4 regions of the Microbacterium sp. HA-8 genome follow, and region 1 is predicted to be linked to each of the others. Evidence: predicted binding sites of a transcription regulator. Region 1 holds the regulator's gene; each other region holds the start of a gene.

What was found. Region 1 encodes HrcA, which represses chaperone genes, less so after heat shock. Its sites were predicted from a motif close to TTNGCACTCGNNNNNNNCGAGTGCNAA; they were not measured.
Region 2: groL (chaperonin GroEL) is a predicted target of HrcA. The motif match lies at 1,279-1,305, and genes of this name have one in related genera.
Region 3: groES (co-chaperone GroES) is a predicted target of HrcA. The motif match lies at 1,845-1,871, and genes of this name have one in related genera.
Region 4: AB2L57_RS03505 (Hsp20/alpha crystallin family protein) is a predicted target of HrcA. The motif match lies at 2,435-2,461, and genes of this name have one in related genera.

What each region holds. Positions count from the first base shown of each region.
Region 1 covers NZ_CP162025.1:2,291,709-2,299,590, forward strand. Annotated here, with positions in the region: gene AB2L57_RS10950 (ExeM/NucH family extracellular endonuclease) at 1-803, opposite strand, end outside; gene lepA (translation elongation factor 4) at 1,030-2,943, shown strand; gene AB2L57_RS10960 (DUF1990 family protein) at 2,954-3,604, shown strand; gene hemW (radical SAM family heme chaperone HemW) at 3,606-4,826, shown strand; gene hrcA (heat-inducible transcriptional repressor HrcA) at 4,919-5,959, shown strand; gene dnaJ (molecular chaperone DnaJ) at 6,013-7,122, shown strand; gene AB2L57_RS10980 (16S rRNA (uracil(1498)-N(3))-methyltransferase) at 7,122-7,859, shown strand.
Region 2 covers NZ_CP162025.1:1,104,435-1,109,754, reverse strand. Annotated here, with positions in the region: gene groL (chaperonin GroEL) at 1-1,242, opposite strand, end outside; gene AB2L57_RS05280 (DUF3048 domain-containing protein) at 1,368-2,468, opposite strand; gene AB2L57_RS05275 (cold-shock protein) at 2,562-2,768, opposite strand; gene AB2L57_RS05270 (LytR C-terminal domain-containing protein) at 2,925-3,485, opposite strand; gene AB2L57_RS05265 (DUF3263 domain-containing protein) at 3,570-3,839, opposite strand; gene AB2L57_RS05260 (DUF2332 family protein) at 3,849-4,856, opposite strand; gene msrB (peptide-methionine (R)-S-oxide reductase MsrB) at 4,932-5,320, shown strand, end outside.
Region 3 covers NZ_CP162025.1:948,071-955,952, reverse strand. Annotated here, with positions in the region: gene AB2L57_RS04565 (ABC transporter substrate-binding protein) at 1-12, opposite strand, end outside; gene rarD (EamA family transporter RarD) at 255-1,241, opposite strand; gene groES (co-chaperone GroES) at 1,462-1,770, opposite strand; gene AB2L57_RS04550 (THUMP-like domain-containing protein) at 1,929-3,116, shown strand; gene AB2L57_RS04545 (hypothetical protein) at 3,127-3,630, opposite strand; gene tsaD (tRNA (adenosine(37)-N6)-threonylcarbamoyltransferase complex transferase subunit TsaD) at 3,627-4,718, opposite strand; gene rimI (ribosomal protein S18-alanine N-acetyltransferase) at 4,715-5,275, opposite strand; gene tsaB (tRNA (adenosine(37)-N6)-threonylcarbamoyltransferase complex dimerization subunit type 1 TsaB) at 5,272-5,961, opposite strand; gene tsaE (tRNA (adenosine(37)-N6)-threonylcarbamoyltransferase complex ATPase subunit type 1 TsaE) at 6,405-6,908, opposite strand; gene alr (alanine racemase) at 6,905-7,882, opposite strand, start outside.
Region 4 covers NZ_CP162025.1:731,767-739,648, reverse strand. Annotated here, with positions in the region: gene AB2L57_RS03515 (DUF2207 domain-containing protein) at 1-1,181, opposite strand, end outside; gene AB2L57_RS03510 (MarR family winged helix-turn-helix transcriptional regulator) at 1,248-1,682, shown strand; gene AB2L57_RS03505 (Hsp20/alpha crystallin family protein) at 1,876-2,373, opposite strand; gene AB2L57_RS03500 (alpha-amylase family protein) at 2,500-4,431, shown strand; gene panB (3-methyl-2-oxobutanoate hydroxymethyltransferase) at 4,464-5,357, opposite strand; gene panC (pantoate--beta-alanine ligase) at 5,354-6,208, opposite strand; gene AB2L57_RS03485 (DUF2520 domain-containing protein) at 6,214-6,978, opposite strand; gene coaA (type I pantothenate kinase) at 7,053-7,882, opposite strand, start outside.

The sequences.
Region 1 (7,882 bases):
ACGGTCTGCCCGGCGAGAGGGGATTCGGCACCGGTGCCCTGGATCGCATCGATCGCCACGACCACGGGGTCCTGTGGCTCCTCGGGATCGACGGGCTCTTCCGGTTCTTCTGGCTCCTCCGGCGTCGTGCCGGACGCCATCGGGGTGGGCGCGCCGGCCGTGAAGTCCGCCGCGTTGTCGGCGGTGTTGGTGTGCGTCTCGTCCCGCGTCGCGCTGGTGCTGTTGTTCAGCGCGGGCGCCGCGCCGGATCCCGCGAAGTCGCTCGCCGAGCCATAGCCGACGTAGTCCACGACGCTCTCCGCAGTGCCGGCGACGCCGGTGGCGCCGCTCAAGGGCGTCGCCTCGGAGACCAGGGCCACCTTGCCCGACCCCGCGGCCATCGCGATCGACCCGGTGGCATCCGGCGTCGGCAGCGGGGTCGTCCCGCCCGAGCCCTGCGCGTGCTGCACCAGATAGAAGCCCCCGGGCTCGATCGAGCCCGTCAGGGCCGTCTGCTGCCAGCTGCCCCCCGCGGAGGAGGCGTACTGCACCGTCCAACCCTCGAGCGACACGGGCTGGTCTGTGACGTTGACCAGCTCGACGAAGTCGTTGGTGAACGTCGCGCCGGAGTTGCCCCCACCGCCGTAGACCTCGTTGATCACGACCGGGGCATCGGTGCTCACCGCGGCCTGCGCGGCGGGCGCGAGCCCCACCGCGGCGAATGCCGTCACCGCCGCGAGAGAGGCGGCGAGCGCGGCGCGACCCCGGAGCGCGGGCGCCAGGGTCGAGGCTGACGGGGAGGCAGGGGGTGTCTGCTGTGGCACGAGCGTCTCCGAAGCGGCACGGGCGCGACTCTGGGGAAGCCGCGCGGGGACCGACCGCACTCTGAGCATTCTTTGCAGTCCGGGCGCCGCGCAAGTGTCTTTATGGTTAACAAACTCTCATCGACTGTTTACATCCTGCAAGCTGGCGTGTCCCCGCATCCACGGTCTAAAGTGCCGCGACGATCGACCGGTGGGCGCGTGCGCGGGGCCGTAGAATCGAGCGGATATGTCTCCCCGCGCCCTCACGCCCCTCGAGCCCGCCGCCACGCCGCCCGAGCGCATCCGAAACTTCTGCATCATCGCGCACATCGACCACGGCAAGTCGACGCTCGCCGACCGGATGCTGCAGATCACCGGGGTCGTCGCCGACCGCGACATGCGGGCCCAGTATCTCGACCGCATGGACATCGAGCGCGAACGCGGCATCACCATCAAGAGCCAGGCCGTGCGCATGCCGTGGACGGTCCCTTCGACGGGCTCAGGGACCGGGGGCTCGGGCTCAGGGACCGGGGGCTCGGGCTCAGGGACCGGCGCCGAGACGTTCGCCCTGAACATGATCGACACCCCCGGCCACGTCGACTTCACCTACGAGGTCAGCCGTTCACTCGCCGCCTGCGAGGGGGCGATCCTGCTGGTCGACGCGGCGCAGGGCATGGAGGCGCAGACCCTCGCCAACCTCTACCTGGCCCTCGAGAACGACCTGCAGATCATCCCCGTCCTCAACAAGATCGATCTGCCCGCCGCCGACCCGGACAAGTACGCGCGCGAACTCGCCAGCCTCATCGGCGGCAGCCCGGATGATGTGCTGCGGGTCAGCGGCAAGACCGGCATGGGCGTGGAGGATCTGCTCGACCGGGTGGTGGAGCAGATCCCCGCGCCGCAGGGTGATCCGACGGCGCCGTCGCGCGCGATGATCTTCGACTCCGTGTACGACTCGTATCGCGGCGTCATCACCTATGTGCGGGTCGTGGACGGGGCGCTGAGTCCGCGCGAGCGCATCCAGATGATGTCGACGCGCGCCGTGCACGAGCTGCTCGAGATCGGCGTCTCGTCGCCGGAGCCGACCCCGACGAAGGGTCTGGGCGTGGGCGAGGTCGGCTACCTGATCACGGGCGTGAAGGACGTGCGCCAGTCCAAGGTCGGCGACACGGTGACCAACGCCGCCAAGCCCTCGAAAGAGGCGCTGCCCGGCTACACCGACCCGAAGCCCATGGTCTTCTCGGGGCTGTACCCCATCGACGGCAGCGACTACCCGGTGCTGCGCGAGGCGCTCGACAAGTTGAAGCTGTCGGATGCTTCGCTCAACTACGAGCCCGAGACATCCGTCGCCCTCGGCTTCGGTTTCCGCTGCGGGTTCCTCGGATTGCTGCACCTCGAGATCGTGACCGAGCGGCTCGAGCGCGAGTTCGGTCTCGACCTCATCTCGACGGCGCCGTCCGTGACGTACGAGGTGATGACCGATGACAAGAAGACCTTCACGGTCACGAACCCGAGCGAATTCCCCTCTGGCACCAAGATCGCAAGCGTCACCGAGCCGATGGTCAAGGCCGCGATCCTCGCGCCGAAGGACTACGTCGGCACGATCATGGAGTTGTGCCAGCAGCGGCGCGGCACGCTCTTGGGCATGGAATACCTCGGCGAGGACCGCGTCGAGATCCGCTACTCGATCCCGCTCGGTGAGATCGTGTTCGACTTCTTCGACCACCTCAAGTCCAAGACGGCCGGGTATGCGTCGCTCGACTACGAGCCCAGCGGTTCCCAGGAGGCCGACCTGGTGAAGGTCGACATCCTGCTGCAGGGCGAGGCGGTCGACGCCTTCAGCGCGATCGTCCATCGCGACAAGGCCTACGCCTACGGTGTGCTGATGACCGAGCGTCTCAAGAAGCTCATTCCCCGCCAGCAGTTCGAAGTGCCCATCCAAGCCGCGATCGGCGCGCGCATCATCGCCCGCGAATCGATCCGCGCCATGCGCAAAGACGTCCTCGCCAAGTGCTACGGCGGCGACATCAGCCGCAAGCGCAAACTGCTCGAGAAGCAGAAGGAAGGCAAGAAGCGCATGAAGATGGTCGGCCGCGTCGAGGTGCCCCAGGAAGCCTTCATCGCGGCGCTGTCGGGGGATGTCGAGGCGAAGGCGAAGTAGGGTGGAGCGCATGCGCCGCGGGAGCTTCCGGGATGACACCGTCGACTACGCGGCCGTCGGGGCAACCCAAGCGGCCGACCTGATGCACTTTCCGCCCGAGCGCAGCATCCCCGCCGAGGAGACGCTGCGCATCGGCTCGGGTGAGGCGAGGTTCCACTCCGCCGGCGAGTCCCTGCTCTCGTGGGCGGCTCTGAAGGGCGCGGGTCTGCGCCTGTCGGATGTGCGTCCCGCGGCCGGTCCGATGTACACCGGTGTCGGCTTCGATGACGAGGGCAACCCGGTCGCCCCCGCCCGCAGTGAGAGTGAGCAGCGCTTCGACGCGGACGGCACGCCGTTCGTCGGCGCGGGTACGACCGTGCACGTACGAGGCCGGGCCGGCGGGATGAAGGCGGATGCCGAGCTGCGCGTGATCTTCGTCGTGGAGGAGCCGCGGCGCATCGGGTTCGCCCTCGGCACGGTCGGAGGATCGGTGGTCAGTGGCGAGGAGTCGTTCATGCTCGACTGGCGCACGAACGATGAGGTGTGGTTCACGGTCCGCGCGTTCGATGCGCCCACCGGTCTGCTCCACCGGGTGCTGCCGGGGCTCACCCGCCGTCGGCGCAAGGCCCTGTTCACCGGCTACCTGCGCGCCATCTCACCGATGTACAGCACACCCTCCTGACGTGGCCGGTCCTCTTCCCCCGGGCGATCCCGCTCCGGCCGACGGTCTGCTGCCCGCCGACGTCGCCGTCGACGCCCGCGCCCCGTTCGGCGTCTACCTGCACGTGCCCTTCTGCCGCGTGCGATGCGGCTACTGCGATTTCAACACCTACACCGCGACGGAGCTGCGCGGTACGACCCAGGCCGCGTACGCCGACACGGTGCTGCAGGAGGTCGCCCTGGCGCGCCGTGTGCGTGACGCGGTGACCGACAGCCGCCCCGTGCACACGGTCTTCTTCGGTGGGGGCACGCCGACGCTGCTGCCGCCGGGAGACCTCGCGCGCATGCTCGACGGTGTGCGCGAGGCGTTCGGCGTCGAAGCGGGCGCCGAGATCACGGTCGAGGCGAATCCCGACACGCTCAGCCGCGATGTCGCCGACGCCCTGGCCGCGGCCGGGGTCACCCGGGTCTCGATCGGCATGCAGTCCAGCGTGCCTCACGTCCTCGCGACCCTCGACCGCACCCACGACCCGCGCAACGTCGCCACCGCCGTGGCCGCGGCGCGCGAAGCCTCGCTCGATGTCAGTCTCGACCTGATCTACGGCACGCCGGGGGAGTCCCTGGCCGACTGGGAGCGATCGCTCGAGACCGCCCTCGCGCTGCGCCCCGATCACCTGTCGGCGTATGCGCTCATCGTCGAAGACGGCACTCCGCTGGCTCGGCGCATCCGCCGCGGTGAACTCGAGGCGCCGGACGACGACCTGCAGGCCGACATGTACGAGCTCGCCGACGGGATGCTGTCCGCCGAGGGGTTCTCCTGGTACGAGATCAGCAACTGGGCCCGAAATCCGCACGCCCGCTCGGAGCACAACCTGGGCTACTGGCGGGGCGGCGACTGGTGGGGCTTCGGCCCCGGCGCCCACAGTCATGTCGCCGGCGTGCGCTGGTGGAACGTGAAGCACCCCGCCGCGTACGCGCAGCGTCTCGCCGCCGACACGTCTCCCGCCGCCGCCCGGGAGCGGCCGGATCCTGCCACCGCAGAACTCGAGCGCGTGCTGCTTCGCACCAGGATCAGCGAGGGCCTGCCGCTCGATTCGTTGGCGCCGTCGGGCCGGCGCGCCGTGGCGGGCCTGATCGCGGACGGCCTCGTGGACCCCGCCGCGGCGCTCGGCGGGCTGGTGCGCCCGACACTGCGGGGTCGGCTTCTCGCGGACGCCGTGGTCCGCGCCCTCGTCGCGGACTGACCCGGTCCCGCTGCGCCTCGCGCGGGCCCTTCCCGGGTCGGGCTAGAATTGGCACTCAGACTTCTCGAGTGCCAGCATCCGGAGGGGGAGCCATGGTCAGCGAACGCGGACTGCAGGTGCTCCGTGCCATCGTGCAGGACTACGTCGAGACCCACGAGCCGGTGGGCAGCAAGTCGATCGTGGATCGGCACGCGTTCGGCGTCTCGGCCGCGACGATCCGCAACGACATGGCGCTGCTCGAGGACGAAGAGCTCATCGCGGCCCCGCACACCTCCTCGGGGCGCGTGCCCACAGACAAGGGCTATCGCGTGTTCGTCGATCATCTCGCCGAGGTGCGGCCCCTCTCGCCGGCCCAGCGCAGCGCCATCTCCACCTTCCTCGGAGACCCGGGCGATCTCGACGACATGCTCGCCCGCACTGTGCGTGTGCTCTCGCAGCTGACCGGTCAGGTCGCGATCGTGCAGTACCCCTCGTTCGCGCGCGCGACGATCACGCACGTCGAGCTCGTCGGTCTGGCCCCGACGCGGTTGCTCGTGATCATCGTCACCGACACGGGCCGGGTCTCGCAGCGCATCGCCGGCCTCTCGGCGCCGCTCGGCGACGACGAGATCCCGATCCTGCGCGCGCGGGTGACGACCCTGATCTCCGGGATGCCGGTGGGCGATGCCTCCGACCGGGTCGATGCGCTGCGCTCCGTGCCGCAGCAGGCTCCCGCGCCCGTGGAGGCTGCCCTGCTGCAGATCGCGCACGTCGTCTCCGAGGAGCTGGAGGAGTTCCGCCAGGATCGCCTCCTGATGGCGGGTGCCGCAAACCTCGCGCGGCGGGAGTCCGACTTCCGCGGCAGCATCTATCCGCTGCTCGAGGCGATCGAGGAGCAGGTCACGCTGCTGCGACTGATGACGGAGATGGTCGCGGACTCGCAGGGGCTCGCCGCGAGCATCGGTCGTGAGAACGAGCCGTGGGGTCTCGGCGAGGCATCCATCGTGACGAGCGACTACGAGACCTCCGGCACCGTCGCCCGCGTGGGGGTGCTGGGGCCGACCCGCATGGACTACCCGAGCAACCTCGCGACGGCGAGGGCCGTCGCCCGCTACCTGTCGCGACTGCTCGACGAAGACGAGAACCGGCGCTGACGCGCCCCGCCCGCCGCGCCCGCGTCGGCGGGCGCTACCTGTGAAAGGCGAATGTGGCTGACCATTACGAGGTGCTGGGTGTCGCGCGCGACGCGAGCACCGAAGAGATCAAGAAGGCCTACCGCAGGCTCGCTCGCGAGCTGCACCCCGATGTGAACCCCGGGGCTGATGCGTCCGAACGCTTCAAGCTGGTCACGCACGCCTACGACGTGCTCAGCAACCCCGAGGAGCGTCGCAAATACGACGTGGGCGGCGATCAGGCCTTCGGCGGCGCCGGGGGATTCGGCGGCTTCGGCGACATCTTCGAGACGTTCTTCGGCGGCGCGGGCGGGGGGCGGGGTGCGCGTCCCCGGTCGCGCCGTGAGCGTGGTCAGGACGCGCTCGTGCGAGTCACCCTCGAACTGGCCGATGTCGTCTTCGGCACCCACCGCGACCTCGAGGTCGACACGGCCGTGCTGTGCGAGACCTGTCAGGGATCCTGCTGTCAGCCCGGCACTCAGCCGGTGACGTGCGACATCTGCCGCGGCAGTGGACACGTGCAGCGCACGGTCCGCAGCCTTCTCGGCAACGTCGTCACCAACCAGCCGTGCGCCAGCTGCCAGGGGTACGGCACGACGATCCCGTACCCGTGCTCCACCTGCCAGGGTCAGGGGCGCGTCCGTTCGCGCCGCACGGTTTCGCTCGACATCCCCTCGGGCGTGGAGACGGGGCTGCGCCTGCAGCTGCCGGGGTCGGGCGAGGTCGGCCCTGCCGGCGGTCCGCACGGCGATTTGTACATCGAGGTGTCGGTGGCTCCGAACGAGGTGTTCAGCCGCGAGGGTGATGACCTGCTCGCGACGCTCGAGGTGTCGATGCCCGACGCGATCCTCGGCACCACGACGACGATCCAGAGCCTCGACGGCCCCGTCGAGCTCGAGGTGCGTCCCGGTGTCCAGGCCGGCGATGTGCTGACGATCAAGGGCCGCGGCATCACTCCGCTGCGGGGATCGCAGCGCGGTGACCTCCGCGTGGGCGTGCAGGTGGTCACGCCCACCCGGCTCGACGGCAAGGAGCGGGCACTGGTGGAGGAGCTGCGCAAGCGCACGAAGGCGCCCGCGCCCCAGCTCGCCCACTTCCACCAGGGTGTGTTCGCCAAGCTCCGCGACCGGTTCCGGAACGGCTGATGCCGCTGCACTTCGTGCAGGACGGCGCCGGTTCTTCGGAAGTGGGGGATGCCGTCGTCCTGACGGGTGCCGAGGCGCACCACGCCGCGGCGGTGCGCCGCGTTCGCGTCGGCGAACAGGTCACGGTCGGAGACGGGCGCGGTGTCTGGCTCGAGGGCGAGTGCGAGGCGGTGTCGCCGAAAGAGGTCGTCGTGCGTGTCGACTCGCGCCGATTCGTCGAGCCCCCGCATCCACGGGTCGTGCTCGTGCAGGCCCTCGCGAAGGGGGACCGCGACGAGTTGGCGGTGCAGTCCGCGACGGAGCTGGGCGTCGATGCGATCGTGCCGTGGCAGGCTGCGCGCAGCATCTCGAGGTGGGACGCGGCGAAGGCGGTCAAGGGCGTCGCGCGCTGGCAGAGCATCGCGCGCGAGGCTGCCAAGCAGGCCCATCGCGCGTGGCTGCCGGAAGTGGAGGATCCCGTCACGACCGCCGAGCTCGCCTCCCGCGCCGCGATCTCCCTCGTGCTGGTGCTCGAACCCACCGCCGACGAGCCCCTCACCGCGCTCGAGGCCATCGCGGCAGAGCGCGGCGACATCCTTCTCGTGGTCGGACCCGAGGGCGGGATCGCGCCCGAGGAGCTCGAACGGCTGCAGCGGGCGGGAGCGCGGACGGTGCGACTGGGGGACACGGTGCTGCGCACCTCGACGGCCGGACCCGCCGCGCTGGCGGTCGTCAGCGCCGCCCTCGGCCGCTGGTGAGTCGGCCTCGGTAGACTGGCGTG
Region 2 (5,320 bases), 1.2 Mb from region 1:
GCCACCACCGGGGACGATGCCCTCCTCGACGGCCGCCTTCGCGTTGCGCACGGCGTCCTCGATGCGGTGCTTGCGCTCCTTGAGCTCGACCTCGGTCGCGGCACCCGCCTTGATGACGGCGACGCCACCGGCGAGCTTGGCGAGGCGCTCCTGGAGCTTCTCGCGGTCGTAGTCGCTGTCGGTGTTGTCGATCTCGCGACGGATCTGGGTCACGCGACCCTCGATCTGAGCCGAGTCACCGGCACCCTCGACGATGGTGGTCTCGTCCTTGGTGATGATGACCTTGCGGGCGCGGCCGAGCAGGTCGGTCGTCGCGTTCTCGAGCTTGAGGCCCACCTCTTCGGTGATGACCTGGCCGCCGGTGAGGATCGCGATGTCCTGCAGCTGCGCCTTGCGACGGTCGCCGAAGCCGGGGGCCTTGACGGCGGCCGACTTGAAGATTCCGCGGATCTTGTTGAGCACGAGGGTCGCGAGAGCCTCACCCTCGACGTCCTCGGCGATGATGAGGAGCTCCTTGCCCTCCTGGATCACCTTGTCGACGATGGGCAGAAGGTCCTTGATGTTCGAGATCTTCTGGTTCGCGATCAGGATGTACGGGTCTTCGAAGACCGCTTCCTGGCGCTCGGGGTCGGTGACGAAGTAGGGGTTGATGTAACCCTTGTCGAAGCGCATGCCCTCGGTGAGCTCGAGCTCGGTGCCGAAGGTGTTCGACTCCTCGACGGTGACCACACCCTCCTTGCCGACCTTGTCGATCGCCTCGGCGATGAGTTCGCCGATGGTGGGGTCAGCGGCCGAGATCGAGGCGGTCGCAGCGATCTGCTCCTTGGACTCGACCTCCTTGGCGCTGGCGAGAAGCTCGTCGGTGATGGCCTTGACGGCCTTCTCGATGCCCTTCTTGAGCGAGATGGGGTCGGCGCCGGCGGCGACGTTGCGCAGGCCCTCCTTGACGAGCGCCTGAGCGAGCACGGTCGCGGTGGTGGTGCCGTCACCCGCGACGTCGTCGGTCTTCTTGGCGACCTCCTTGACGAGCTCCGCACCGATCTTCTCGTACGGGTCGTCGAGCTCGATCTCCTTGGCGATCGAGACGCCGTCGTTCGTGATGGTGGGAGCGCCCCACTTCTTCTCGAGCACGACGTTGCGACCGCGGGGGCCGAGCGTCACCTTGACGGCGTCGGCGAGGATGTTCAGGCCGCGCTCGAGGCCACGGCGGGCCTCTTCGTCGAAAGCGATGATCTTTGCCATAAGTGTGTCGTCCCTCCCGGACGTAGGCGTTTGGACTTAGCACTCAACTTGATCGAGTGCTAACCCATTCTGGCACTCGCCCCTGGAGAGTGCAAGCCGCCGTGCGCCGCCCCGTGGCGCGGCGTTCAGACGACGCCCACCGCCCCGCCGTATCCGGCCGGCACGAGCTCGACCCACGTGTTGCCCGGCGCCAGATAGATCGGCATGCCGTACGCGTTCGTGAGCGCGATCGGGGCCTCTCGCGACGGCTTGGTCCACGTCGCCTGCACGACCTTGCCGCCCGTCGCGATCCACGCGGTGCCCGAGCCCACCATGACGGTGCGCGGGATCTCGCCGTAGGCCCAGTCGATGTCCACCGAGACCACGACGACGTTCGTCGCTCCCAGCTGCGCCCCCGACGCGTCGAGATCGGCCACGCCGTTCTGTGCACGCAGATAACGCGTGGATGCCGCATCCCACCGCCACGAGCGGGTCTCGCGCGGCGAGAACGAGAGGTCGAAGCCCGCGGCCGGCGACCCGTACGCCGCCGCGGAGGCCGTCTGCGGCCGCGCGGAGTACGCGAACTGCTGCGCGGGCGGGGCGATGCCGGCATAGGCGGCCCGCAGCCGCTGCGCCTCGACGAGCACGTTGTGCGGGGCGGCTTTGGTCCGCGTGCGGAACATGTAGGCATCGTCGGCGCCGCCGTGGATGGCGTTGTGCACGTTCGTTGCGACCATCATGTCGACGAACCGCTGCTGACCGCCCGAGTAGGCGATGACCCCGCCGAACGGGCTCACGATGTCGGGATCCATGGGGCGGATGCTGCGCACCGGTCCGATCTGCTCCGGCACATCGGAGTACCACGCGGCCACGTACCTGGTCAGCCCCCCCTCGACCAGCTCCTCGAACACGATGTCGGCACGCTCGAGCCCCACCTGCGGGCGGGCGGCGGGATGGTTGTCGATCTTGGCGGTGAGGGCGGGACCGGTGATCGAGTCGGCGAGCACCTCGGTTCCCCGCAGCGGCGAGAGCGCCGTCGCGGGCGGCTCGGGCGTGGGGGTGGGGGTGGCCGTCTCGGAGGGCGTGGCGGTCGGGGTGGCTGCCGCGCTCGTGCGGTCTGCGACCGGTGCGCCCGCGCACCCGGCGAGCACGGCGGAGAGCGATATCGCCAGAGACGTCGCGGCGATGACGAAGCGGCGGCGGGGCGCGCGCGATGAGGTCGCGCGCCGGCGCGCGGTCGGGATCATGCGCGTCACACTAGGCGGCGGCGACGACCGAGACCGGTCGACACGGCGGCACGGGCGCGATGTGTCCTCCGCGAGGACCCGATCACGTCGGGGTCAGGCGACGACGCGGACGGACTCGGCCTGGGGGCCCTTCTGCCCCGAGCCGACCGTGAACTCCACGGCCTGTCCCTCTTCGAGCACGCGGAAACCCGTCATGTCGATGTTCGAGTAGTGGACGAAGACGTCCTGACCGCCGTCCGCCACGGTGATGAATCCGTAGCCCTTCTCGGCGTTGAACCACTTGACAGTGCCTTGGGCCATGCGTGTACTCCTGTGCTGCGGGGGGGTGCGTCTGCGCCAGAATAACCAGCGCCGCGCGCCCTGAAACGCCGCTGGCGCCACTGTTGACATGCAGGCCGCGAACTCTTAACTCCGCGGAAACATCAGGGGCGGCATCCACCCCTCAGCGGGTGCGGATCACTCCTCGGGAGCGGGGGCCTCGGTCGCTCGATCGAGACCGATGACCACCGTCAGTTGCGTCGCCGCGGTGCCCGGCAGCGGGTACTCGGGGTCGAGGATGACCTCGGCCGCGCCGATCAGATCGGCCAGTCCGCGGGCGGCCGCTTCGGCCTCGGACGCGGCGTAGTAGACGGTCGTCGTGGCGAACTCGCGGTCTCCGGCGTTGCTGGCGATGACGTTCGAGTCCGCCCAGCCCTGCGCGACGAGTTCGTCCTTGAGCTGAGTGGCCAGACCGTCCTGCGGGGTGCCGTTGAGCACAAGCACCGAATAGGACGTATCGACCACGGGGGCGACGGTGGGTGTGGGTGCCACCGTCGGCACGGGCTCGGGGAACAGCACGATCCGGCCCTGCCCGAGGAGGGTGGCGAAGATGCCGGCCGCAACGAGCACGATCGTGGCGACCAGCGCCCAGAGGAAGACGACCCACCCGCGCACGCGAGGGTTCTCGGCGCGGTGCGCCCCGACCCGACCGGCGGACGGCGGCAGGTCGTCGAATCGGTCCTTCGGGGGCGTGGGCACCAGAGAATGCTACCGGCGGCGTCCCCGCGGCCCCGGCAGGGGGCGGGGCGCGTCAGGGCGAGGCCCGGCAGAGGTCGGGGCGCGTCAGCCCCGGAACTCGGCGGGAAGCGCCCGCTCCCGCGCGCGCCGGGTGCGCTCCTGCTGGTCGCGCAGTCGGCGCAGTCGCCCCACGAGCATCGGGTCGTGCGCGAGGGCGGCGGGCGAGTCGATGAGCCGGCCGAGCAGCTGGTAGTACCGGGCCGGGGCGAGCCCCAGGTCGGAGCGGATCGCCTGCTCCTTCGCGCCCGCGTGCCGCAGCCATTCGCCCTCGAACGCGAGGATCGCGCGCTCGTCGTCGGTGAGGGGCTCGGGCATGGCCCCACGCTAACCCGCGGCGCGCGACGAGCCGTTACGCCACTCCAGCCAGCCCCCGAGCGGGTCGCACGCGGCGAGCGCGTGCCCGTCCAGCCCGAGCACGAAGCCCGGCCACCTCGCCCCGTCCACCCCCTCCCCCGCACTCGCCTCGAGCCCCGGCGGGTCGAGCGAGACCCAGCGCGCGCCCACATCGCGGATCGCCGCCCGCATGCGCTGCCGGCCCGCGAAGGGCACGTGCGGGAGCACGCCGGGTGTCGAGACGACGAGTGTCGCCCCCGATGGGACCCGGGCGGCGAGGGCTTCGAGCGCCCCGGCATCCGTCGCATCGCCCGCGACGATCGTCGGTCGGTCGGCCGCGGCGACGTCAAGCGCCGCGGAGATGCGCGCCTCGCGGCCCGTCTCGCCCGGCCACACGAGCGTCGTCAGGAACGCCCGATCACTCGGATCCGCCGCGTTCAGGGGTGCCAGATCGATGCCCGCGCGCCAGACGATCTCGGGCAGATGCAGCGCGGGCACGCCGCGGCCCCGCACGCTGCTGTCCCGCACCTCGCACTCGAGCACGACAGAGGACCCACCCGAGGGGTCGAGATCGACCTCGGCCGCCCCGCGATACCGGTAGGCGTACCGGTCGGGCTGAAGGCACAGCCCGGCCGAGGCCCCCACCTCGATGAGGGCGATCGGCCCCTCGATCAGACTGAGCGCGGGCACGAGCGCCGCACAGCGCTGCGGCTCGTTCGTCTGCACCGAGCGTCGAGCGGCCTCGGCGACGAGCGCGTCCGCGTGACGCACGAGCCACTCCACGAACGGCACGCCCGGCAAGGGCCGCGCCCCCAGCATCCGCGCCACCGCGAACACGAGCGGCGGCTGGCGCCGGTTCGCGGGCAGCCGGTCGATCACGGCGCACGCCGACGCGGAGTCCGCCACCGCACGCGCCCACTCCTCGTAGACCGGCGAGCGGCCCGGCGCCTCGTCGCGGGCGAACCGCGCGTAGCGCGAAGCGGCATCGTGTGACGGCATCCCCCCATTCAATCCCGCGAACCGGGAACCGACCCGACAGATCCGGGGTTGAATAGAAGGCGAACAGGAGGAGACATGACCTACGCCGTCAACAAGAGCGACGCGCAGTGGCGTGAGCAGCTCGACGCCGACCGGTATGCCGTGCTGCGCCAGGCCGCGACCGAGCGCCCCTACACGGGCGAGCTGCTCGACGAGAGCCGCGCGGGCCTGTACACCTGCGCCGCGTGCAATGCAGAGCTGTTCCGGAGCGGCACCAAGTTCGACTCGGGTTGCGGGTGGCCGAGCTTCTACGAATCCGTCCGCCCCGAGGCGGTCGAGCTGATCGAGGACCGCACGCACGGGATGCTGCGCACCGAGGTGCGCTGCGCCACCTGCGGATCGCACCTCGGCCACGTGTTCCCCGACGGCTACGGCACGCCGACCGGCGACCGCTACTGCATGAACTCGCTTGCGCTCGGGTTCAC
Region 3 (7,882 bases), 1.3 Mb from region 1:
GAAGCCGTTCATGTTGCTCCTTGCTGTGAATGAACGTGAGGCACGGCTCGGGAAGCCTGCCCAGTGGATTCACCCTAAGCGCGGGACCCGCCCACCAATGTTGCGGTGCGTTAACGATGTGTCACAGTAAAGTCACGACCCGATAACGGGCCGGTTTTGCCGCCCGAACGGGACAGTTTCCCCCACCGACGGGATGCTGCAGCCACTGTTCCCCCATCGACCCGGTACCACCTGGCGAAGAACCCGGTTCCGCGTCAGGTGATCGCGCCCAGGTCGGAGGCGCCTCGCGCCCGCCGCGCGAAGAGCAGCGAGTCGACCGTCAGCACCGTGAGCGAGACCCAGACGAGCGCGAACCCGATCCATCTCTCGAGGGGCATCGGCTCGCCGAGGAGGAACGCCCCCGTGACGAACTGCATGATCGGCGCGATGAACTGCAGCAGTCCCATCACGGTCAGGGGCACGCGCCGCGCACCCGCGGCGAAGAACAGCAGCGGGGTGGCCGTGGCGACACCCGCGAGCAGGAGCAGCGCGGCGTGCCCGATGCCGGCGCTGCCGAGGGTGAGGCCCGTCGTGAGCGAGACGACGATCAGCTGCCCGATCGCGACCGGCATGAGCCAGAAGGACTCGAGCGTCAGACCGCCGACCGCATCGACGGCCGGACCGATCTGCTTCTTGATCAGCCCGTAGACACCGAATGTGGCGGCGAGGGTCAACGCGATCCACGGGAACGAGCCGTAACCCACCATGATCACGATGACGGCGAGCGCACTGATGGCGATCGCGATCCACTGCGTCGGGCGCAGGCGTTCGCGCAGCACGAGCACACCGAGGATGACGGTGAAGATCGGGTTGATGAAGTAGCCGAGGCTCGTCTCGATCACGTGGCCCGTGAGCGTCGCGATGAGGAAGACCTGCCAGTTCACGTAGATCACGGCTCCCGCGAGGGCGGTCCACAACAGCAGCCGCGGTTGCCGGATGATGCGCGCGAACGCGCCCCACGAGCGGGTGACCGACAGCAGCAGCACGCAGAAGACGAGCGAGAGCAGGATGCGCCAGGCCACGATCTCCCACGGACCGGTCGGGGCCAGCAGCAGGAAGTAGAGAGGGAGGAATCCCCACAGCAGGTAGGCGGTGAAGGCATATATGCCGCCGACGGCGCGCTCGCGCGCCGGGTCGGGCGTGGCGGAAACCCCCGCGGATGTGACCGACCGCGCAGCATCGGGCGCGGGGGTGGGGCTCACCGGCTCAGCCTACGCCCGGTCACCGACACGACAGCATCCCGAGCCTGCCGAGTGTGCGTGGAATTCTGCCAGAGGCGCGGGCGCGGCCCTTCGACGGGCTCAGGGCGCGAAACGCGGGCGCGGCCCTTCGACGGGCTCAGGGCACGAGACACGAAGCCGCGGAGACATGCAGAAGGGCCCGGATGCCGAAGCACCCGAGCCCTTCCGATCGATCAGTCGCTCAGCGGACGACGACCGCGAGCACGTCGCGGGCCGAGAGCACGAGGAACTCATCGGCGCCGAACTTGACCTCGGTGCCGCCGTACTTGCTGTAGATCACGCGGTCGCCCACGGCGACGTCGAGCGGAACGCGGTTGCCGTTGTCATCGATGCGACCCGGGCCCACCGCGATGACCTCGCCCTCCTGGGGCTTCTCCTTCGCGGTGTCGGGGATGACCAGGCCAGAAGCCGTCGTCTGCTCCGCGTCGACCTGGCGGATGACGATGCGGTCCTCGAGCGGCTTGATGGAAACCTGAGTGGAAACCGTCACGGTCTACCTCTTTCTTGATCCAAGACTTGTTAGCAACCTCGTGGTGAGAGTGCTAATCACAGTGTAGGCATCCGCTGGCACTCATGCAACGCGAGTGCCAATCCGGGTGACGGATGCCGTCATCCGGCCGTGTCGGGGGCTGCACCTAGGCTGGTCCGGTGCTGATGTCCGAGCTCACCGCGCTGCTGACCCCCGAGGGTCTGCGGCTGCTCGACGCGACCCCGGCGCTGGAGTCGACAGACGACGTCGCCCGCGAGGTCACGCGGCTGCGCGCGGCGGGGCACTCCCCCGACCTGGTGTCGGCCGTCGTCGGGCAGGCGCGGCTGCGGGCACGCGCGCGGGCCAAGTTCGGCGACCTGGCCGAGCGCATGCTGTTCACGCGCGCGGGCCTCGAGCAGTCCACGCGGTTGCAGGTCGCGACGCTGCACGCGCGTCGCTTCCGCGATGCGGGCCCCTCGGTCGTCGCAGACCTGGGCTGCGGCATCGGCGGCGACGCCCTCGGGCTCGCGGGCCTCGGACTCGACGTGCGCGCCGTCGAGTCCGACGATGTCACAGCGGCCCTCGCGGCCTACAACCTCGCGCCGTTCCAGGGCGCGGCATCCGTCGTCTGCGGGCGCGCCGAAGATGCCGACCTCGCCGGCGTCGACGCGGTCTGGCTCGACCCCGCCCGTCGCACCGCGGGGCACAGCGAGACCCGGGCCGTTGGGGCGTCGGAGTACACGCCGAGCCTCGCATGGGCCTTCGGCCTCGCGGCTCGGATGCCCGCGGGCATCAAGCTCGGTCCGGCGTTCGATCGCGGCGAGATCCCCGACGACGTCGAGGCGCAGTGGATCACCGCCGATGGATCGACGATCGAACTCGTGCTGTGGTCCGGGGCCCTTGCCCGGCCGGGCGTGCGGCGCTCGGCGCTCGTGCTCACCGGCGGCGGGGCGCACGAGCTGACCGCGCCCGGCGACGCCGACGACGAGCCCGTGCGCGCGCTCGGTGCCTTCGTGCACGAGCCGGCGGGATCGGTCATCCGCGCTCGGCTGATCGGCGAGGTCGCGCGGGCGCTCGAGGCGGGTCCGCTCGCGCTCGGCGTGGCCTACCTGACGGGCGACGCGGCGCTGACGAGTCCGTTCGTGTCGTCGTTCCGCGTGCGCGAGGTGCTGCCCACCGACGTCAAGAAGCTCGCCCGCGCCCTGCGCGAGCGCGACATCGGCACCCTCGAGATCAAGAAGCGCGGGGTGGATGTCGATCCCGCCGTCCTGCGCACGCGTTTGCGACTCGCGGGACCCGAGTCCGCGACGCTGCTGCTCACGCGGGTGGGCGCCACGCGACTGGCGATCCTCGCCGATCGCGTCTGACGCCCGTGCCTCAGGCGAACAGCGTCGCCTGAGACGCCGCCCACGCGATCCAGATCATGCTGTAGATCAGCGACAGGATGCCGAGCGCGAGCGCCCACCCCGCGATCTGCCGACTCTCACCCGCGCGCCGGAGAGCCATTCCCGCGGCCACGACCGCGACGATACCGAGCGGAAAGCCCCAGCCCACGAACAGAGATGCGGCAAGGCCGACGATCGCCACAGCGAGCGCCCACCCCGCGATGCCGCGGGTGCGCGGCGGTGCCGGCACGGCCTCCGTATCGGGATTCTGCGGGAACGGCACCGGACCCGTCTCGGGCACGAGGGCGGGCGGGGGTACCGCGGCGGGAGCCGCGAGCCCCGTCTCGGGCGCGCGTGGCGTCACGCCGTCGGTTTGGCGCGGCGCCGCGCCCTCAGTCGCGCGCGACGTCATGCCCTCGGGCGCGCGCGGCGTCATGCCCTCGGGCGCGCGCGGCGTCATGCCCTCGGGCGCGCGCGGCGGCGAAGGGTCGGTCATGCCCGGGCCCCGGCATCCACCGTCTCGGCCGCCGCGACCTGGATCTCGGTCACCGGCAGGGTCGAGTCCGCGCCGAACGCGAGGGTCGACGCGGGGCGCCCCGACATGATCAGCTCGGAGGCCAGCGCCGCGATCATCGCGCCGTTGTCGGTGCACAGCGACAGCGGGGGGATGCGCACCGTGACGCCGGCGGCCTCGGCCCGCTCGAGAGCGACCTCGCGCAGGCGGCGGTTGGCGATCACTCCCCCGCCGAGCAGCAGGCGCGGCACGCCGTGCTGCGCACACGCGTCGAGGGCCTTGGTCACGAGCACGTCGATCACCGCCTCGCGGAAGGATGCCGCGACATCGGCGATCGGCACCTCGACACCCGCGGCCTCGGCCTGCTCGACCCACCGGGCGACGGCGGTCTTCAGACCCGAGAACGAGAAGTCGTAGCGATGCGCCGCCATGTCGCTGGCCCGAGACAGCCCCCGCGGAAAGCGGATCGCGCTCGGGTCGCCGGATGCTGCCGCACGGTCGATCTCGGGACCCCCGGGGTAGGGCAGTCCGAGCAGGCGCGCGACCTTGTCGAAGGCCTCGCCCGCGGCGTCGTCGACGGTCTCGCCGAGCAGTTCGACGTCGCTCGTCAGGTCGCGCACGAGGAGCAGGGAGGTGTGTCCGCCGCTGACGAGCAGGGCGACCGTCGGGTACTCGAGCGGCTCGGCAGCATCGTCGAGGATGTCTGCCGCGATGTGTCCGACGAGGTGGTTGACGGCGTACAGAGGCTTGCCGAGGGCGACGGCGAGCGCCTTCGCGGCGCCGACTCCCACCATGAGCGCGCCGGCAAGGCCGGGTCCGGATGTCACGGCGACAGCATCCACGTCGGCGAGGGCGACGCCGGATTCGGCGAGCGCCGCCTCGATCGCCGGCTGCAGCGCCTCGAGGTGTGCGCGGGCGGCGACCTCGGGCACGACGCCGCCGTAGCGGGCGTGCTCGTCCATGCTGCTGGCGATCGTGTTCGAGAGCAGCATGCGGCCGCGGACGATGCCGATGCCGGTCTCGTCGCAGCTGGTCTCGATGCCGAGCACGAGGGGCGCGGTGCGGTTCACGTGCAGGCTCCTGCCTCGGTGGTGATCTGCGCGCCCTGCGCCGGGTGGAGGGCGCGGGTTGTCGTCGCGGGCTCCCGGGCCGGACGCTGGGCCGCCCACTGCGCGGCCCACCCCCGCAGATCGAGGCGCATCACGACGGCGTCGACCCCGTCGGGCTGGTAGTACCGGGGCCTGCGACCGATCTCGGCGAACCCCTCCGACGTGTACAGCTGCTGCGCGACCGGATTGTCGGCGCGCACCTCGAGGAACACCTCGCGCGCCCCCAGCCCCGCCGCCTCGGCGAGCAGCGCCCGCAGCAGGGCCCGCCCGCGTCCTCGACCCCGGGCGGACTCGGCGAGAGCGATCGTCTGGATGTCGGCATCCGAGGCCCCGCGGGACGCCCGTACGCCCCCGTACCCGATCAGCCGGCCCGCTTCTTCGAGCACGAGGTAACGGCCGTGGGGCGAGGCGAGCTCTTCGCGCATCATCGCGTCGGACCACGCGTCGGTCGGGAACGATGCGCGCTCCAGGGCCATGATCGCGCCGAGGTCGGCGCCCGTCGCCGCGCGCACGCTCACGTGCCGACCCGCTTGCGCGGCCCGCCGACGGTGACGTCGGGTGAGCGCAGATAGAGGGGCTCGGATGCTGTGGCGACAGCATCCGACGCGATCTGTCGCGCGGCGACCCGGCCGAGGGCGGCCGCCGAGATCTCGGTGACGTCGATGCGGGTGGGGCTGGCGGAGGCGGCGTCGGTGGCGGTGGCGTCGGTGGCGTCCCCCGTGGTGGCCCCCGCCCCGGCGAGCCGTGCGTCGAGCTCGTCGCGGGGGGCGAGGTCGGGCTCGGCCGCGCGGATGGGCAGGCCGCGCTCGTCGATACCGGCGTAGATCGTGTACGCGAATTCGCGGCGCCGCGCGTCGGTCGTGATCGCGATGAGGCCTCGAATGCCGGGCCGGTCGAAGTGGGTGAGGGCCGCGGCGTCGTGACTGGCGACCGGGACGATCGGGATCCGACGACCGAGGGCGAAGGCTCGCGCGGCCGCGATGCCGATGCGCAGGCCGGTGAAGGGTCCGGGGCCCATGCCGGCGGCGACGTGCGTGATGTCGGCCGGGGTCGCGGCGGCGGCGTCGAGCGCGCGCTCGAGCAGATCGCCGATGATCTCGGCGTGGCCGAGGGCGTTCGGGGTGGATGCCTCGCCCCGCACCTCCCCGTCGAGGGTGACGACCGCGACGGCGGTGCCGAGCGAGGTGTCGATGGCGAGGATCACGCCCTCCAGGGTAGTCGCGGCGCCGCGGGGGCGGTGCGGGGGCGGTGCGGGGGCGTTGGGGCGTCAGAATCACCGTGGGGCGCGCTGCAGCACGCCCCACGGTGATTTCAACGCCCCAACGGCCGGAGAACATCGAGACCCAGCATCCAACGCCAGCCCACGCCCCGCAGAGCCGACGGTGGGGCGTCAGAATCACCTCGCGGCCGACGGAATCCCGCGTTGGGGCGTCAGAATCACCGTGGGGCGCGCTGCAGCACGCCCCACGGTGATTTCAACGCCCCAACGGCCGGAACCGACGCGCCCCAACGGCCGGAACCCACGCGCCCCAACGGCCGGGAACGACGCGCCCCAGCGGCCGGAACCCCCCGACGCCCCGGCGGGCAGGATCAACGCCCCAACGCCCGCAGAAGCAGGGCCGGGCCGAACACGCGCGGGATGCTGCGCTACGGCCGCCGCGCGATCGTCACGACCCGCGGCGCGTCGGCGTCGAGTTCGATGGTCGCGCGCGAGAGGTCGCCGCACATCGTGTCGGCACCCCGGCCGCCGACGGGACGCTCGATCTCGATCTCCCACCACACCTCGCGCAGCCCCTCGGCCATGCCGCGCCCCCACTCCACGACGACGACCGAGCCGTCGGCATCGATGTCGAGGTCGTCGAGCTCGAGCGCCGAGCCGAGGCGATACGCATCCGCGTGCACGAGCGGCGCCCCGCCGATGAGCGAGGGATGCGTGCGCGCGATCACGAACGTCGGACTCTGGATGGGCCCGCGCACGCCGAGACCCGCGGCGATGCCCCGTGTGAGCGTCGTCTTTCCCGCCCCCAGCGGACCCGTCAGCTCGAGCAGGTCGCCCGCCGCGAGTCCCGCACCGAGCCGGCGGCCGAGGTTCTCCATCGCCTGGGCATCGACCACGTCGTGCGTGCCGAGCAGGTCGTCCGCGACGCTCACGACGACACCTGCCGCCGCCCGACCCGCGCCCCGATGCGCGTGACGATCTCGTAATTGATGGTGCCGGCGGCATCCGCCCAGTCGTCGGCGGCGGGCACCCCGAGCGTCGGATCGCCGAACAGCACGACCTCGTCGCCGACCGCGACGGGGGTGTCGCCGACGTCGACGACGAACTGGTCCATCGCGATGCGGCCGGCCACGACGAAGCGGTGCCCCGCGATCGACACGGGCCCCCGCCCCGACGCCTGCCGCGGCACGCCGTCGGCGTACCCGAGGGGCACGAGGGCGAGCGTCGTCGCCGCGGAGGTGCGGTAGTCGTACCCGTACGACACGCCCTGGCCGGCCGGCACCCGGCGCACCGCGGCGACCGACGCGCGCAGCGTCATCGCGGGCCGCAGCCCCAGCGAGGCCGACGAGCGACCGGCGAACGGCGAGAGCCCGTACAGGCCGATGCCGATGCGCACGCAGTTCATGCGCGCCGCAGGCAGAGCGATCGCCGCGTTCGTGGCCGCGATGTGCCGCAGCGGCGGGGTGAGTCCCGCGGCCGCGGCGGCGACCACTCCCCGCTCGAACGCCTCGACGGCGGCGAGATCCTCGGCCTCGGAGGCGTTCGAGAGATGACTGAACAGCCCCACGACCCGCACCCGCCCGATGCGCTCGAGCCGGGCGGCCTCGGCGCACACCATGGCCCAGTCGGCCGGCGCGATGCCGTTGCGCGCGAGACCGGTCTCGAGCTTGAGGTGCACGCCCACGGGGCGGTCGGCGGATGCTGCCGCACCGGCTTGCAGCAGCTGGTCGATGTTGGAGATGCCGAGCTCGATACCCAGCGAGGCGGCCTCGGCGAACGACGCGCCGGGGGCGTGCAGCCACGCGAGGATGGGAGCGTAGATGCCCGCGCGGCGCAGCGCGAGCGCCTCGGCGATGTCGGCGACACCCAGGCGGGTCGCGCCGCCCTCGAGGGCAGCGATCGCCGC
Region 4 (7,882 bases), 1.6 Mb from region 1:
AGGATCCTCTGCGCCGTGCGCGAGAGCCTGCTGTCGCTCTTGCCGAGGGTGTAGGTCGTCGCGCCGCCGTGGAACATGCCATCCAGCAGCTCCCGCCCGTTCTCATCGCCGCGCGAGCGGTCGACGAGGTGCAGCTCATAGGTCGTACTGCCCCACTTCCGCGGCCCCTCGACCACGCGCAGCGAGCCCGCGATCGCCTGCTCGAGCACTTCGGCCGGAATCCCCTTGGCCGTCTTGCCCAGAAGCACCGCCGACTCCAGCGCGTCCAGCTCGCGGGGCGGGGTGTACTCGGCGATGATCGTCGGCCGGCCGGGGTCATCGCGCAGTCGTCGCGCGCGCACGACGATGGCCGCGACCAGCGCCGCGATGCCGCCCAGCAGTGAGATTCCCTGCAGCCAGCCGAACGGCGACGCGAGCGGCGACGAATCGAAGGGCATGAACGTTCCCGGCGCGAACCCGACCGCGATCGTCATCGTCTCGTACGGCGCGAGGTCCCCCGTCGACGCCTCGATCCGCGCGCCGGCTCGCTCGTCGGTATCCGCTGCAGCGGAGATCTCGCAGCGATCGGTCGCGCCCGCCGCGCCGACGTAGCAGGCCTGGGCTCCGGTGAGCGCGTCACCGAGCTCGGCATCCATCGTGAGCGTCACGCTCACCGAACCGAAGCGCTGCGCCCATTCCAGGCCGTTGACGTTCCAGTACAGCTCGTCCGAATCGGTGTCGGCGAACGCCCGCGTCACGTTCTCCAGGTCGTAGGTGAACACGTAGGTCTGCGCGCCGTGCACGAAGTCGTCGGCGCGCGACGTGATCACCAACCGCCCGTCTTCGCTGTCCGTCTCGGCCGCCCGCGGCGCTCCCGTCTCATCCGTCACCGACACGAGCGCCGGAAAGAGCGGGCTGCCGAGGTACGAATCCGGGATGCTGCGCCTCATCCCCCGGTTCTGGTCGGTCTCGGGAAACACGGCCACGAACGTCTCGACCACCCGCATGCGCGAGGTGCCGTCATCCGCTCGGGTGAGCGTGTAGTCGACGTCGAGGCTGTCGAACACGAAGTCGTCGACATCGCCGACCGCGGCGAGGGCTGTCGCCGCGTGAACGGGTTGCGGGGGTGCGAGCGCACCGACCCCCACCCCACCGAACGCGAGGGCGATCGTTACCGCCAGCATCCTGATCATCGTGCGCATGACGCCAGCCTACGGACGCCGCGAACCGACCCGCCGGGGAACCGGCGAGGGCGTATTCTCTTGCCCATGGCCAACCGTCACCTCGCCGTCGACGCGTGGGAGAGTCTCTTCCGCGCGCAGCACGAGGTGTTCTCCGAGATCAGCACCGACTTCCGCGGCACGGGACTCGAGCAGGCCGAATACGACGTGCTTCTCACCGTCACCCGGGCACCCGAGATGACCGCCCGGCTGCGCGATGTCACGTCGCTGATGCTGGTCAGCCAGCCCTCGGTCTCGCGCCTCGTCGATCGCATGGTCACCCGTGGCCTCGTCACGAAGTGCCCCGACCCCGACGACGGGCGCGGCGCCCTCGTGCGCGCGACCGAAGAGGGCGCGGCGGCGTTTCGCCGGATCGCGACGCAGCACGCGCGCACGATCAGCGAGCGGATGTCGCGACTCGACGACGACGAGCTGCGCACCCTGCGCGACCTGACGGCCAAGCTGCGCGGCCCGCGCGACTGACCCGCGGGCCACTGACCCGCCCGGGCCGGGTCTCCGCTGCGTCCTGGCCCCCGCATCGCCGAACCCACACATTTGCAGCGAGCCACCACTCGTCGCGTGGTGGCTCGCTGCAAATATGTGGGTTCGGTCGTGGGCGCGGCCCGCGGGGCGCCCACGACCGGGTGCGGGCCCGCGGGGCGCGCCCACGACCGGATTACTGCTCGACGGGGCGCGGAGCGTCGGCCGCACCGGCACCGGCTCCGGCTCCGGCTCCGGCTCCGGCGTGACTCTCGTGCGCCGTCAGCACCGGGGTCTCGGCGTCGGTCTTGACCTCGACCTTGCGCGGCTTGGCCTTTTCGCTGACGGGGATCGTCACGCTGAGCACGCCGTTGCTGTAGGTCGCCGAGATGTTCTCGGTGTCGATGCCCTGACCGAGGTTGAGCTGACGCAGGAAGCTCGCAGCCTCGCGCTCGCGCGTGATCCACTTGACACCCTCGCCCGCGGCGAGCGTGCGCTCGGCACGGATCGTGAGCAGCTGACCGTCGACGTCGATGTCGACCGAACCCGGGTCGATGCCCGGCAGGTCGGCCGTCAGCACGTAGTGGTCGCCGTCACGGTAGAGGTCCATCGGCATGCGCCGCGGACCGCGGCGGGTGTCGAACAGGCTCGTCGCGAGGCGGTCGAGGTCACGGAACGGGTCATAGGTGGCCATGATTCTCTCCTTCTGTTCTGAATGTCTAGAGTTGAGTCCACTCGACTCAACTGCGATCAGATTAGCACTCTCGACCCGAGAGTGCCAGCTGTTTCGTTCGCCGCTCGCGAACCCTAGAGTGGGGCGATGACACGGCTCGACGACGAGTTCGACATCCAGCGCGGCCCGATCCTCTCGCTCGCCGAATCCCATGCCGGACGGCTCGACGACGCCTTCCTCTCCCGCTTCGGCGCGCACGCGCCGCGCCTGCACGCACTCTTCCGTCGGCTGTACGGCGAACGCCCCGACGGACTCGAGCAGCTGGCGGCCGTGATCGGAGAGGCCGCGGCATCCTGGAACGCCCGCCCTCTCGAACTCAGAGCCCGCGACGCACAGCGCGAGCAAGAGCCCACCTGGTTCGAGAGCGAACGGATGCTGGGGGCCGTCGCCTACGTCGACCGCTATGGCGGCGACTTCGAGGGCATTCGCGCGCAGATCCCCTACTTCGAGGAACTCGGGCTGACCTATCTGCACCTCATGCCCCTGTTCGAGAGCCCCGAGGGCAACAGCGACGGCGGATACGCGGTCTCGAGCTACCGGAAGGTGAATCCCGCCCTGGGCACCATGGAACAGCTCGCGAGCCTCGCCGCCGATCTGCGGCTGGCGGGCATCTCGCTCGTCGTCGACTTCATCTTCAACCACACGAGCAACGAGCACGAGTGGGCGCAGAGAGCCATCGCGCGCGAACCGGACTTCGAGGACTTCTACCTGATCTACCCCGACCGCGAGATGCCCGACGCCTACGAGCGCACCGTGCGCGAGATCTTCCCCGACGACCACCCGGGCGCCTTCGTGCCGATGCCCGGCGCCGGCAACGAGGGGCGGTGGATCTGGGCGACGTTCTACCACTTCCAGTGGGACCTCAACTACGCCAATCCGGCGGTGTTCCGGGCGATGGCGGGCGAGATGCTCTTCCTCGCCAACCGGGGCGTCGAGGTCCTGCGCATGGATGCCGTCGCCTTCATCTGGAAGCGCCTGGGCACCCCGTGCGAGTCGCTGCCCGAGGCGCACCTGCTGCTGCAGGCCTTCAACGCGGTGCTCGCGATGGCCGCGCCGAGCCTGCTGTTCAAGTCCGAGGCGATCGTGCACCCCGACGAGGTCATCGAATACATCTCGCCGGACGAATGCCGGCTCTCGTACAACCCGCTGCAGATGGCACTGACGTGGGAGGCGCTCGCGACACGCGACCCGCGGATGCTGCGCCAAGCCCTCGAGCGCCGGCACGACCTGCCGCCCGGCACGGCGTGGGTCAACTACGTGCGCAGTCACGACGACATCGGCTGGACCTTCGCGGACGAGGACGCCGCCGAGTTCGGCATCCACGGCTACCCGCACCGGCGCTTCCTCAACGACTTCTACGTCGGCCGTTTCCCCGCCACCTTCGCGCGCGGCGTGCCGTTCCAGGAGAACCCGAAGACCGGAGATGCGCGCGTGACCGGCACGACGGCATCCCTCGCCGGAATCGAGGCCGGCGACCCCGGCGGCGAGGACCGCGTCGTGCTCGCGCACGCCATCGCGCTATCGACGGGCGGCATCCCGCTGCTGTATCTCGGCGACGAGGTCGCGCAACTCAACGACCACAGCTACGCCGACGACCCCGACCGGGCCGGCGACAGCCGCTGGGTGCACCGGCCGCACCGGCCCGCCGAGCGCTACGCGCAGCGCATGGATGCCGCCACGCCGGCCGGCCGCGTCTTCGCACGCATGATGCGGCTTCTCGAGGTGCGCCGCGCGACCCCCGAGTTCGCGGGCAACAGACTGATCGGGTTCGATGCCGGGCATCCGAAGGTGCTGGGCTACCAGCGGACGGTGGACGAGGTCGCGACCCGCGTGCTCGCGCTCGTCAATGTCGGCGACGACGCCGCACACGTGTCCGCAGAGACCCTGTCGGGGTTTCGCGCGGGCGCCGAGGATCTCATCGAGGGCGGTGCGGTGGATCTCGCCGGCGGATGGATGCTGCCCGCCCACGGCATCGCGTGGCTGCGCGTGACGCCGCGCCCTGAGCCTGTCGCACCCTGAGCCTGTCGCGCCCTGAGCCTGTCGAGGGGCCCTCAGCGACCGGAGTCCGCCAGCAGCACGCGCAGCCGCTCGGCCTCGGCGTCGGGCATGCCGTAGCCGTGCTCGGGGCCGGGGTACTGCCGCGCCCGCACTTCGCCGGCGTACGCCGCGACGGCATCGATCATCTCGCCGCGCAGGTGCGCGTACCGCTTGACGAAGCGGGCGGTCGGCCCGCCGTAGATGCCGAGCAGGTCGTGGAACACGAGCACCTGACCGTCGACGTCGGGGCCCGCGCCGATGCCGATCACCGGCACGCGCAGGTAGGGGCGCATGGCCGTGGTCGCGGCGCTCGGGATGGCTTCGAAGACCAGGGCGAAGCATCCCGCGTCCTGCAGCTCGATCGCCTCGTGGCACACCCGCGCGGCGTCGTCGGCCGTGCGGCCCTGCGAGCGGTACCCGCCGAGGGTCGCGGCGGTCTGGGGCGTCAGCCCGACGTGTCCCATCACGGGGATGCCCGCCGCCACGAGCGCCCGCGCCCGGTCCACCGACGTGCCGCCGCGCTCGATCTTGACCGCATCGGCGCCCGCCTCCTTGACGAAGCGCAGCGCCGTACGGATCGCCTGCTCGTCCGAGACCTCGTACGAGCCGAAGGGCAGGTCGGCTACGAGGAGGGGCACGGTCATTCCCCGCCGCACGGCCTTGGTCAGCATCAGCATCTCGTCCACCGTCACGGGCACGGTGCTGTCGTAGCCGAGCACCGTCATGGCGCCCGAATCTCCGACCAGCACGATATCGACCCCGGCGGCCTCCGCGACCTGAGCGCCCGGGTAGTCGTAGGCGGTCACCATGACGATCGGCTCGCCCGCCGCCCTGCGCCGGGCGATCTCGGCGAAGGTCACGGGCACCGGCGCGGCACCGTCTTCGGCGGGGGTGGGACGGGCGCTCATGCGTGCTCCTTCGCCGGATGCGACAGCATCCTGTTGTCGATCAGACGGGCGCGGCCGACGTGGGCGGCGACGGCGAGCAGCGCGTCGCCTTCGACCGCCTCCAGCGGGCGAAGGTCTTCGGGATGCCGCAACTCGAGGTATTCGGGTTCGATACGCGCGCCGGCGAGCACCTCCCGCGCGATCGCGAGCAGGGCCGCCGCATCGGTCTCACCGCCCGCGAGGGCGCGATCCGCGGCTTCGAGGGCACGGTTGATGGCGCCGGCCTGCTGCCGGGCGTCAGCGTCGAGATACGCGTTCCGAGAGCTCATGGCCAGGCCGTCGGGTTCGCGCACGGTGGGGCACGCCTCGATGCGCACGGTGATGTCGAGGTCGCGCACGAGCCGGCGCACCACGAGCACCTGCTGCGCGTCCTTCTGGCCGAAGAAGGCGACATCGGGTGTCGTCATCTGGAACAGCTTCGTCACGACCGTCGTGACACCGTCGAAGTGCGCGGGGCCGCGGTAGGCGCCGCAGAGCACCTCGGTGAGGCCCGCGATGTGGATCGTCGTGGCGAAACCGTCGGGATAGACCTCGTCGACGGGCGGGGCGAAGAGGATGTCGGCGCCCTCCCCCTCCGCGAGCGCGGCATCGCGCGCCTCGTCGCGAGGGTAGGCCGCGAGGTCGTCCTGCGCGTTGAACTGCGTGGGGTTGACGAACAGCGAGACGATGACGAGATCGGTGTCGGCACGCGCGCGCCGGATCAGCGAGAGGTGCCCCTCGTGCAGCGCCCCCATCGTGGGCACGAGACCCACTCGCCGCCCCGCCGCCCGAGCGTCGCGCACCGCGCCCCGCACCTCGGCCACACTGCGCATGATCCTCATCGGGCGTCCTGTCCTCTCGTGGCGAGCGCACGGGTCGCGGTGCGCAGCACATCGAACACGGGCAGCAGATCGGGGGCGCCGGAGGCGACCGCAGCGCGCTGACGGCCGACCGTCACCTCGTCGCCGCGCGCGACCGGGCCCGTGAGCGCGATCTCAGGCCCCTGCCGCTGCCAATTCTCGATCGTGGAGCGCACGAGCGGCGCAAGCCGTGCGCGGGCATCCTGCGCGCTCAGTCCCGCGGCGGCCCCGAGCTGCTCGGCCGCATCGAGCAGCGTGACGACGTAGTTCGATGCGATCGAGGCGGCGGCGTGATAGGCCGCGCGCTGCTCGTCGGCGATGTCGAAGGGGTGCGCGCCGAGACTCGTGGCCAGCGCGAGCGCCGCCTCGCGGGCATCGGCAGTGCGCCCCGCGATCGCACAGCCGATGCCTGCGAAAGCTTCGGACCCCTCGTCCCCCGTGAAGCTCTGCAGGGGATGCAGACCGAAGTCGACGTCGAGTCCCTCGAGGGGGGTCGCTCCCGAGGTGTGCCCGATGAGGACGCGGGAGCCCCCTCGGGCACGGGCCGCCGCGGCGGCGGGTGCGATCTCGGCGTCGGGCACGCACAGCAGCACGATGTCGGCGATGGCGATCTCGCCGCGTCCCAGCGGACCGGTGACATCGATGCCGGCGGTCGCAAAGGCTCGGGCGATCGCCCGGCCGAGGCGTCCGGCGCCGACCACCACGACGGTGCGTGCAAAGTAGTGCTGCGGGTTGGAGTTCATGTTTTCTCGCCCGGGGGACGACGTGCATCTGCGCATCCGACGTCGTTCTGGACCGCGTCCAGAATATCCACACCTCAGAGCTTGCGGAGCAGCACGCCCTCCACGGTGTGATTGGCCGCCTTCTGCAGCACAAGATCGGCGCGGTGCCGTGTGGGCAGCACGTTCTCGAGCAGGTTCGGCAGGTTGACGCCGTTCCAGAACCCGGCTGCCGTCTCGGAGGCCTCGGCATCCGTCAGATCGGCGTATGTGTTGAAGTACGACGCGGGGTCCCGGAAGGCGGCATCGCGAAGCGCCAGGAACCGCTCGGTGTACCACCGGGAGATGTCGTCGGAGTCGGCGTCGACATAGATCGAGAAGTCGAAGAACTCCGACACCGAGACGTCGTTGGGGCGCGGCGGCGGTTGCAGCACGTTCAGTCCCTCGACGATCAGCACGTCCGGTCGGCGCACGATGACCTGCTCCCCCGGCACGATGTCGTAGCTGCGGTGCGAGTACACGGGCGCGCGCACCTCGTCGGCGCCGCTCTTGACCGCCCGCACGAACTCGACCAGGGCGCGCCGGTCGTAGGACTCGGGAAAGCCCTTGCGCCGCATCAGGCCGCGCCGCAGCAGCTCGGCGTTGGGCAGCAGAAATCCGTCGGTGGTCACCAGCTGCACGCGAGGCGTGTCGGGCCAGCGTCCCACGAGCTCGCGCAGCAGACGCGCGATCGTGGATTTGCCCACCGCGACCGAGCCCGCGATGCCGATCACGAAGGGCGTCGTGGTGTCGGCCTCGTGCAGGAAGCGACTGGTCGCGGCGCCCAGCGACTTCGCCGATGCGGCGTAGTGGCTGAGCAGCCGGCTCAGTGGGAGGTACACCTCGCGCACCTCGCGCAGATCGAGCCGATCCGCGAGGCCACGGATGT